DNA from 2 places in the Neisseria mucosa genome. Region 1 is predicted to be linked to the other one. Evidence: predicted binding sites of a transcription regulator. Region 1 holds the regulator's gene; the other holds the start of a gene.
What was found. Region 1 encodes sigma-54, which starts transcription at its own class of promoters, with help from an activator protein. Its sites were predicted from a motif close to CTGGCACGCTTCATGCTT; they were not measured.
Positions count from the first base shown of each region.

Region 2: FOC66_RS06490 (pilin) is a predicted target of sigma-54. The motif match lies at 2,167-2,184, and genes of this name have one in related genera.

Region 1 is NZ_CP053939.1:2,130,350-2,134,437, forward strand. Features, by position in the region: gene lptB (LPS export ABC transporter ATP-binding protein) at 28-762, shown strand; gene rpoN (RNA polymerase factor sigma-54) at 928-2,283, shown strand; gene hpf (ribosome hibernation-promoting factor, HPF/YfiA family) at 2,333-2,647, shown strand; gene FOC66_RS10230 (AmpG family muropeptide MFS transporter) at 2,727-4,004, opposite strand.
Region 2 is NZ_CP053939.1:1,381,352-1,385,439, reverse strand. Features, by position in the region: gene FOC66_RS06500 (Lrp/AsnC family transcriptional regulator) at 79-561, opposite strand; gene FOC66_RS10815 (pilin) at 964-1,437, opposite strand; gene FOC66_RS06490 (pilin) at 1,532-2,002, opposite strand; gene glnD ([protein-PII] uridylyltransferase) at 2,795-4,088, opposite strand, start outside.

The DNA.
Region 1 (4,088 bases):
GAGGTCAATATCGAAAGTCAACAGAATATGAGCGCAAAAAACAGCCGTCTTGTGGTTCAAAACCTGCAAAAAAGTTTCAAAAAACGCCAAGTCGTCAAAAGCTTCTCCCTTGAAATCGAAAGCGGCGAGGTCATCGGCCTGCTCGGCCCCAACGGCGCGGGTAAGACTACCAGCTTTTACATGATTGTCGGCCTGATTGCCGCCGATGCAGGCAGCGTGATGCTGGACGGACAAGAGTTGCGCCACCTGCCCATTCACGAACGCGCCCGCCTCGGCGTCGGCTATCTGCCGCAGGAGGCCTCGATTTTTCGCAAAATGACCGTGGAACAAAATATCCGCGCTATTTTGGAAATCAGCATGAAGGACAAAAGCCGCATCGATGCCGAACTGGAAAAACTGTTGGCTGATTTGAATATCGAGCGCCTACGCAACAACCCCGCGCCGTCCTTGTCCGGCGGCGAACGCCGCCGTGTCGAAATCGCGCGCGTGTTGGCCATGCAGCCTCGTTTCATTTTGTTGGACGAACCTTTTGCCGGCGTTGACCCGATTGCCGTCATCGATATTCAGAAAATCATCGAGTTCCTCAAATCACGCGGTATCGGCGTATTGATTACCGACCACAACGTGCGCGAAACCCTCAGCATCTGCGACCGTGCCTACATCATCAGCGACGGTACGGTATTGGCTTCAGGCAAGCCGGATGATTTGGTCAACAATGAACAAGTCCGTTCGGTTTACTTGGGTGAAAATTTTAAATATTGAATGCATATTTGACGGTATATGAAGCCCTCATTTCAATTGAGGGCGGCTATAAATATTGGAATAATCACTACAAATACAAATATAATACCGATAACCTAATCTTTCAGACGGCCTGCCGTATAAAGGCCGTCTGAAAAACTATCCATACATTTCGAATCAAACACTATGTCTTCACTCGTCCTTAAACTCAAACAGACCCAGCAGCTCAACCAGCGGCTGCAGCAGTCTCTGCGCATCTTGCAGATGTCGGGTCTTGAGCTTGAGCGCGAAGTGGAAGACTGGTTGTCGGACAATCCTCTGCTTGAGCGTCCGGAAAGCGATGAGTTTGCCGATAGCGGGCTCAACCGTGCCGTCACCATGCCGCGTGCCGGTCAGCAGTTGGGCGGCGGCGATGCCGAAGATATTTGGAGCAACATCGCCGAAGAAGAGGATTTCAAACACTATCTGCATGCCCAAGTGTGCGAGCATCCGCTCTCTCAAATAGAAGCGGTCTATGTTCATGTATTGATTGATTTTTTGGACGAACAAGGCTACCTCACCGACAGCCTCGAAGAAATCATCGACCACACGCCGTTGGAATGGATGCTGGACGAAGAAGCCCTGCAAAATGCGCTGGACGTATTGCAAACCTTTGACCCGCCCGGCGTGGCGGCGGCCGATTTGACCGAGTCGCTCATGCTGCAGCTGATGCGTTTGCCGGCTTCTCCGGCCAGACAAATGGCCGCGCATTTGGTGCAAAGTTCGCTTCAAGATTTGGGCAAAAACCGTAAACAAAACGTTCTGCGTTTCCGCAAACTTTATCCCCAGGCCGACAGCGAAACCATAGAAGCCGCGCTCGATATGATTGCCGGCTTGAATCCTTATCCGGCTTACGGCTTCGCTTCTGCCACCCCTACGCCTTATATTCAGCCTGACGTTTGGGTCAAAGAGGGCAAGGACGGCTGGGAAGTCATCAGCAACGAAGCGGCCTGGCCGAAGCTGCAGCTCAATCAGGAATATTGCGACCTGATGAAATCGGCGGAAGAGGGCGCGCCGGAGTGGAAGGAAAAAATCAGCGAAGCCAAACAGCGCATTGATTCTTTGGAATTGCGCAAAAGCACAGTCCTCCGCCTTGCCGAGTATATTGTCAAAAATCAGGAAGATTTTTTCATCTTCGGCGAAATCGGCCTGTCGCCCATGCTGATGAAAGATGCTGCCGCCGAATTGGGTTTGGCGGAAAGCACCATTTCGCGCGCCGCCAACCAGAAATATTTGTCTTGCCCGCGCGGCCTGTTTGCGTTACGCTATTTCTTCACACAGGCAGTCAATGCCGACGATGAGGGCGAAGGGTTCAGCCAAGGCGCAATCAAAGCTGTCTTGAGCCAGCTGATTGAAAGCGAAGACAGCAGCAAACCTTATTCGGACGAGGCCCTCGTCAAATTATTAAAACAACGCGGCATTGAAATCGCCAGACGTACAGTGGCTAAATATAGAGAATCATTAGACATCCCGCCGGCACACAAACGAAAATTTACCGAGTAGATATATTCCGATCCGTTTTGACGGACTAACCAACCGAAGGAGCTGTATCATGAATCTGAAAATCACCGGTCTGAATTTTGATGTTACCGAAGCCATCAAAAACTACGTTTCCGACAAGTTGGCACGAATCAGCCGCCACGCCGACAACATCATTTCCGTGACCATCACGCTCTCGGTGGAAAAAGTCAGCCAAAAAGCCGAAGCCGATGTCCATCTGGCAGGCAAAGATTTGCACGTTGAAGCGATTGAACAGGATATGTACGCCGCGATTGATGTTTTGATGGACAAACTCGACCGCGCTGTTTTGAAACATAAAGAAAAAAGTGGCGATGTCCGCAGCACTGTCAAACCTGAAGCAGAATAGAATAAAGTTTTTGTATGATAAAGGCCGTCTGAACCATTCAGACGGCCTTTTGTTTTGCTAGAAGTTTTAGACTGGCAATCTAGTTACTCACTTTTTGACCATTCCATGGTGCCACTTTAAACAGCAGCAACATGCCGGGTATGCCTAGGGCAAAACACAGCCAGTAGAAATTGAAGTAACCCATCGCTTCAATCAGATAGCCTGCCGAAGCATTGATAAATGTACGGGGAACGGCTGACAGGCTGGTAAAGAGGGCCAATTGTGTGGCCGTGAAAGCAGGATTGGTTTCACGGGCCATATAGGCGACAAATGCCGCCGTGCCCAAGCCTACGCCTGCCGCTTCCGCACCAATCACGGCGGCAAGCATCATTTGTTCCGTCAGGGTAATGGTTTCAAATTTACCGAAACCCGCCAGCCAGGCAAAGCCTAGAATCGTTACCCATTGCGCCACGCCGAAAACCCATAATGCCCTGTTGATACCGAGTTTCAACATCCAAATACCGCCGGCGATACCGGCAATGACGGCAGGCCATAAACCGGCATTTTTGGCAATGAGGCCGATGTCGGTTTTGCTGAAGCCCATGTCCAGATAAAACGGCGTTGCCAGGGAAGTCGCCATACTGTCGCCCAGTTTGTAGAGGAAGATAAACAGCAACACCAATATGGCTTGTTTGATTCCTTTTCGGGAGAAGAATTCACTGAAAGGGTCGGAAACCGTTTGGGCAAATGTACGCGACACGGATGGTGGAATGTCAGGCTCTTTCGCTAAAAACAGGGTCATCAGCAGACCGGGCAGCATAAATAGTGCAGTAATGATGAATACGTTGTGCCAAGGCATCAAGTCGGCCAAAATTAAGCTGAGCGAGCCGGGTACCAAAGCGGCGATACGGTAGGCATTGACGTGGATAGAGTTGCCTAAGCCTAATTCTTCATCTGACAAAATTTCGCGGCGAAATGCATCCAATACAATATCTTGGCTGGCAGAAAAAAAGGCGACCACCAACGATAAGCCCATAATTACATATAAATGCTGGGCAGGATTTAGGAAGGCGTAAATGAGCAAGGTCAGCAGCAAACCAATTTGTGTCACCAGCATCCAACCGCGCCGACGTCCTAAGAAAGGTAATTTGACCAAATCAATGACGGGAGACCAGATAAATTTCCAAGTAAAAGGCAGGCCGATGAGTGCCATCAGGCCGATGGTTTTCAAATCGACGTGTTCGCTGCGCAACCATGCCGGAATCAGGTTGATCAGGAAATAAAGCGGCAACCCCGAAGTGAAGCCTGTAAAGATACAAATCAGCATACTGCGCGAGAAAATCTTGCGCCAAGTGCCGGATTGGGGTGCGGTTGTCATAGTGAAATCAATAAAAAAGAAAAGAGATATTGTAGCAAAGATGGGGGATATGGCGAATGAACTTCTGTTATCTTTATCGAATAA
Region 2 (4,088 bases), 750 kb from region 1:
GTGTATGGATGTGAACGCAAACCATAGAAATTTAAAAGGCCGTCTGAACAACAGACGGCCTTTATCAGTTTCAAATCATTAATCCTGAACCAAATGAACCAAAGGCAGAGCGGTCGTGTTTTTAATTTCTTTCAACACAAAACTCGATTGCGCATCTTGCACGCCGTGGTGTGAAAGCAGCGTGTCCAAAACAAAATGGGAAAACGCGTTCATATCGGTAAAAAAGGCATGGAGCAGATAGTCGGTTTCACCCGTTAAAGCAAAGCAGCTCAATACTTCCGGCCAAGCGCGGACAGATTCGGAAAAATCCTCACGCGCATCTTTTGCCTTGCTAATTGAAACACGGATAAAAGCCTGCAAACCCAGGCCCAAAGAGACAGGGGAAAGCTGGGCCGCGTATTTTTGAATAATGCCCGCATCTTCAAGCTGCTTGAGACGGCGCAGGCAGGGAGAAGGGGAGAGTGCCACCTTTTCAGAAAGCTCTACATTGCTCAATCGCCCATTTTCCTGCAAAACCTGCAGAATCTTTAAATCTGTTTTATCTAAATTCAGATGAGGCATGATGTTTCTCCCAATGTAGGCAATGTATGTTTTAAAAATGAAAAATGCTTAAAAATAAAGACTTGTATGGTTAAATTATATATTGAGTTCAGATGGGCGACAAATTGTCTTATCAGGAGTGTTGCGAATTTGTTTTATGTAGTAGTGAAAAGACGAGGGCCGTCTGAACCAATCAGGTTAAAACTTTCTTGTCGGATGCGGATTAAATATAAAGAGGCCGTCTGAAAATGGATTTCAGACGGCATTTATTCTCGTAATGTGATGATTCAGGCTCTTAAGGACCTTGTTTTGGAGAGTTTTGTTCTTTTGGTTTGTTCGCTTTCCGCGTTTGTATTTGGCTTTGTTTGGGGTGTTTTCTTTGCAATGTATTTGTGTGTTTTTCTTAGGGTATATGCTTGGTTCTTATCCGTGTGAGTTATCTCGGCACATGGCGGGAATCATCATCGGATCCAGTGTTCCGCCGCATTGCCAGTTAAACAACCAAGTCGAGTCATTGTTAATTCGATAAGGGGTCAGGGTCAGGACTTTTCCTTTGTTTTGCCCTTTATCGAAAGGAATGCTGATTTTGCCTGTATCTGCTTCTACCGTTACGCCACCGTTTTGGATGTATGTGCCGCCGATGCGTTGAGCGGTAACGCCGATTGTGCCTTGTTTGCTGACATCCTCTGCATTGGGCAGGCGGTTATTTACTGCTGAAGCGATGCTGATTTCGGTTTTCAGGTCATCGGCAAGGTACAGTGCTTCGGAGGCTTGCGCCCTACCGATATAGTTTTGGTAAGTGGGTATGGCGACAACAACCAGAATACCGAGGATGGCAATAACTATCATCAGCTCAATCAGGGTAAAACCTTTTTGGGCTTGAAGTGGGGTATTCATTTGAGTGTATCGTTTTCAAGTTTTTTATTTTTATAAAGCAAATCCCATAACCGCGTTATGGGATTTGCTTATATTTTAGACTGCAATACCAATATTAGCGGCAGTTGGCAGGAACATGTTTAGGTTCGCCACCAGAAAATTTACATGTCCAAGTAATTGGAGACTCTGGGTCTTTTTGAGCGGGAGTTAATGTAAACTTAGGATCTTTGCTTTTTGCTGGATCGTCGCTTTTTGCTACACCAGTATTTCTCGTTTCTACTGTAATTTTGCCACCATCCGCAATAGTAATAGTTTTTACATATTCACTGCCGTTTTCAGGGAATGAGTAACCTGTATTACCTTTGTCAGTGCCATTGATACCTTTAACTGAGTCCAAACCATTTAATGCAGTAGCAGTTTCTGCTACAGCCAGTTTTGCTGGTTCAGCCAAGCTCAGACCTTCAGATACTTTGGCGCGGATGGTGTAGTCTTGGTACGCAGGCAGAGCGATTACGGCCAGGATGCCCAAGATGGCGATGACGATCATCAATTCGATCAGGGTAAAACCTTTTTGGATTGTTTTCATTGATTAAAACTCCAGTTTGAAAGTGTGAATAATTATGTTTAAGTAAAAAGTCCGTAATGTGCTTGGCACTATGTATTATGAGTAAACCATAAAGTAAGAAGGAATATACAGCTTCCGTCGGGCTTGCTGCTTTGAGGCTTGGGCCTTATCGGACGTGTTGTTACTAGCAGTCTGTGTGCCAAGTGCGCAAAACTGGTTAAAAATTTTATTTTTTATTTTTTGTTTATTGTTTTTATTGGGTTTATTTTTTAATTTTTAAGTTTTATGAGGTTTTGTTTGAAAGTTTCAGGATTTTAGGGAAATAGGGCGGTTGACGTTTTTTGTCAGTTTTGTGTTTTTTGTGACAGGGGATGTGTGCGAGTTTGGGTGTGTGACGTTTTTTGTCAGAATTTAGTTTAATTTAATAATATGTTAATTGGTTTGGATGGGCGGTGATTTTTTGGATTAATCGGTGAGTTTAATATTTTTTGATTTTATTATTTTGTTTTTTATAGATTTTATTTTGCATACGTATTTTGTTTGAATATAAATGGGGAAAAGATTTGGCAGGAAGGATTTTTAAAGAGGGTTTGGTGTAATAGGTGAATGAAAATTTGTTATTAGAATTATATTCATATGGGTTATGATTTTAGAATGTAGTTTTATGTCATAGTAAAGGTCTGATTTTGAATTTTAAGGCTTTGGATTTCTTGAGTGTTTGAGAAGGGTATATTTAGGATGTTTATATATTTGGATGTGATTAGGGTGAGCAAAAAATGCTCACCCTATGTTTTTAAGATGTTCAGACGGCCTTTATGGGGTCAAGACTTCGATCAATGCTTGTTTTAGGGTGTTTTGGGTTTGCGGGTCTTGTAGGGATGGGCTGTAGGTGATGAAGCTGTCCTCAATGCGCTGATCCAAGGTGGTGATTTTGGCGTAGCGCAGGCTGATGTTGTGTGCGAAGAAGGTCTCGGCAATGTCGGCGAGAAGGTGGGGGCGGTTGACGGCGGTGATGTCTATGGTGTGCCAGCCGGGATAATCTTCTTCGGGGGTGATGATTACGGTAGGAGGGATGGGGATGTGGCGGATGCGGCGGCTGATGTGTGGGCGGCCGCTTTGTTTTTGGACGGTGGTGTTGCCGTGGATGAAGCTGTTGAGTTCGGCTTCGAGTGCGCTTTGGCGGTCGGGATATTCTTCGGGTGGGAGATTGTCGGGAAGTTGGAGGATAAAGGTGTCAAGGATGTAGTCGTGTTCGGTAATGAAGGCGCGGGCGGCTTGGATGTCGAAGCGGTGGCTGCTGAAGATGCGGCAGAGGCGTGCGAAAAGACGATCGCCATTGGGCATGAACACCATGACTTGAAGGCTGTTGCTTTGGGGAAGGATACGGCTACGGACGGCCGGACTTTGGGTGTCGTAGGCGAGGTTTGCGGTGTGCCAGAGGATTTCCCGTGTTTGATGGCGGACGTAGTATGCGCTGCCGAGGATGCGGCGGAGTTTTTGTTGGTTTTTGAGGGGAACGGCCGCGCGCGTGAGCTGATCGGTCGAGGCTTGTTCGCGTCGGTTGGGGAGGCGTTCGGGATCGTGGTGTTTGCTGTTTAAAACGGCGGCGGTGCTGTGGTAGAGGGTTTGGAGCAGGCTGGCGCGCCATGTGTTCCAAAGTTTGGGGTTGGTGCCGCGGATGTCGGCAATGGTAAGCAGGTAGAGTGCGTCGAGGTATTCGCGTGTGGGAATACGGCGGCAAAAGGCTTGGAGGACATGGGGATCTTGGATGTCTTCTTTTTGGGCAACGGTGGACATGAGCAGGTGGTTTTCAACCAGCCATGCGAGGAGGTGGCTTTCTTCTTCGGTGTAGTAGTGGTCGGCGGCGAATTGTTGGGCGTCTTTGATGCCTTCTTTGGCGTGATCGCCGCCGCGGCCTTTGGCAATGTCGTGCAGCAGGGCGGCGGTGTAGAGGATGTGCGGTCGTGGGTAGGCCTGCATGATGGCGCTGGCCTCGGGCATTTCGTGGCTGTGGGTTTCGATGGCGAGACGGCGCATATTGCGGACGACGGTCAGGATATGGTCGTCTACGGGGTAAATATGAAAGAGGTCGTGTTGGAGCAGGCCG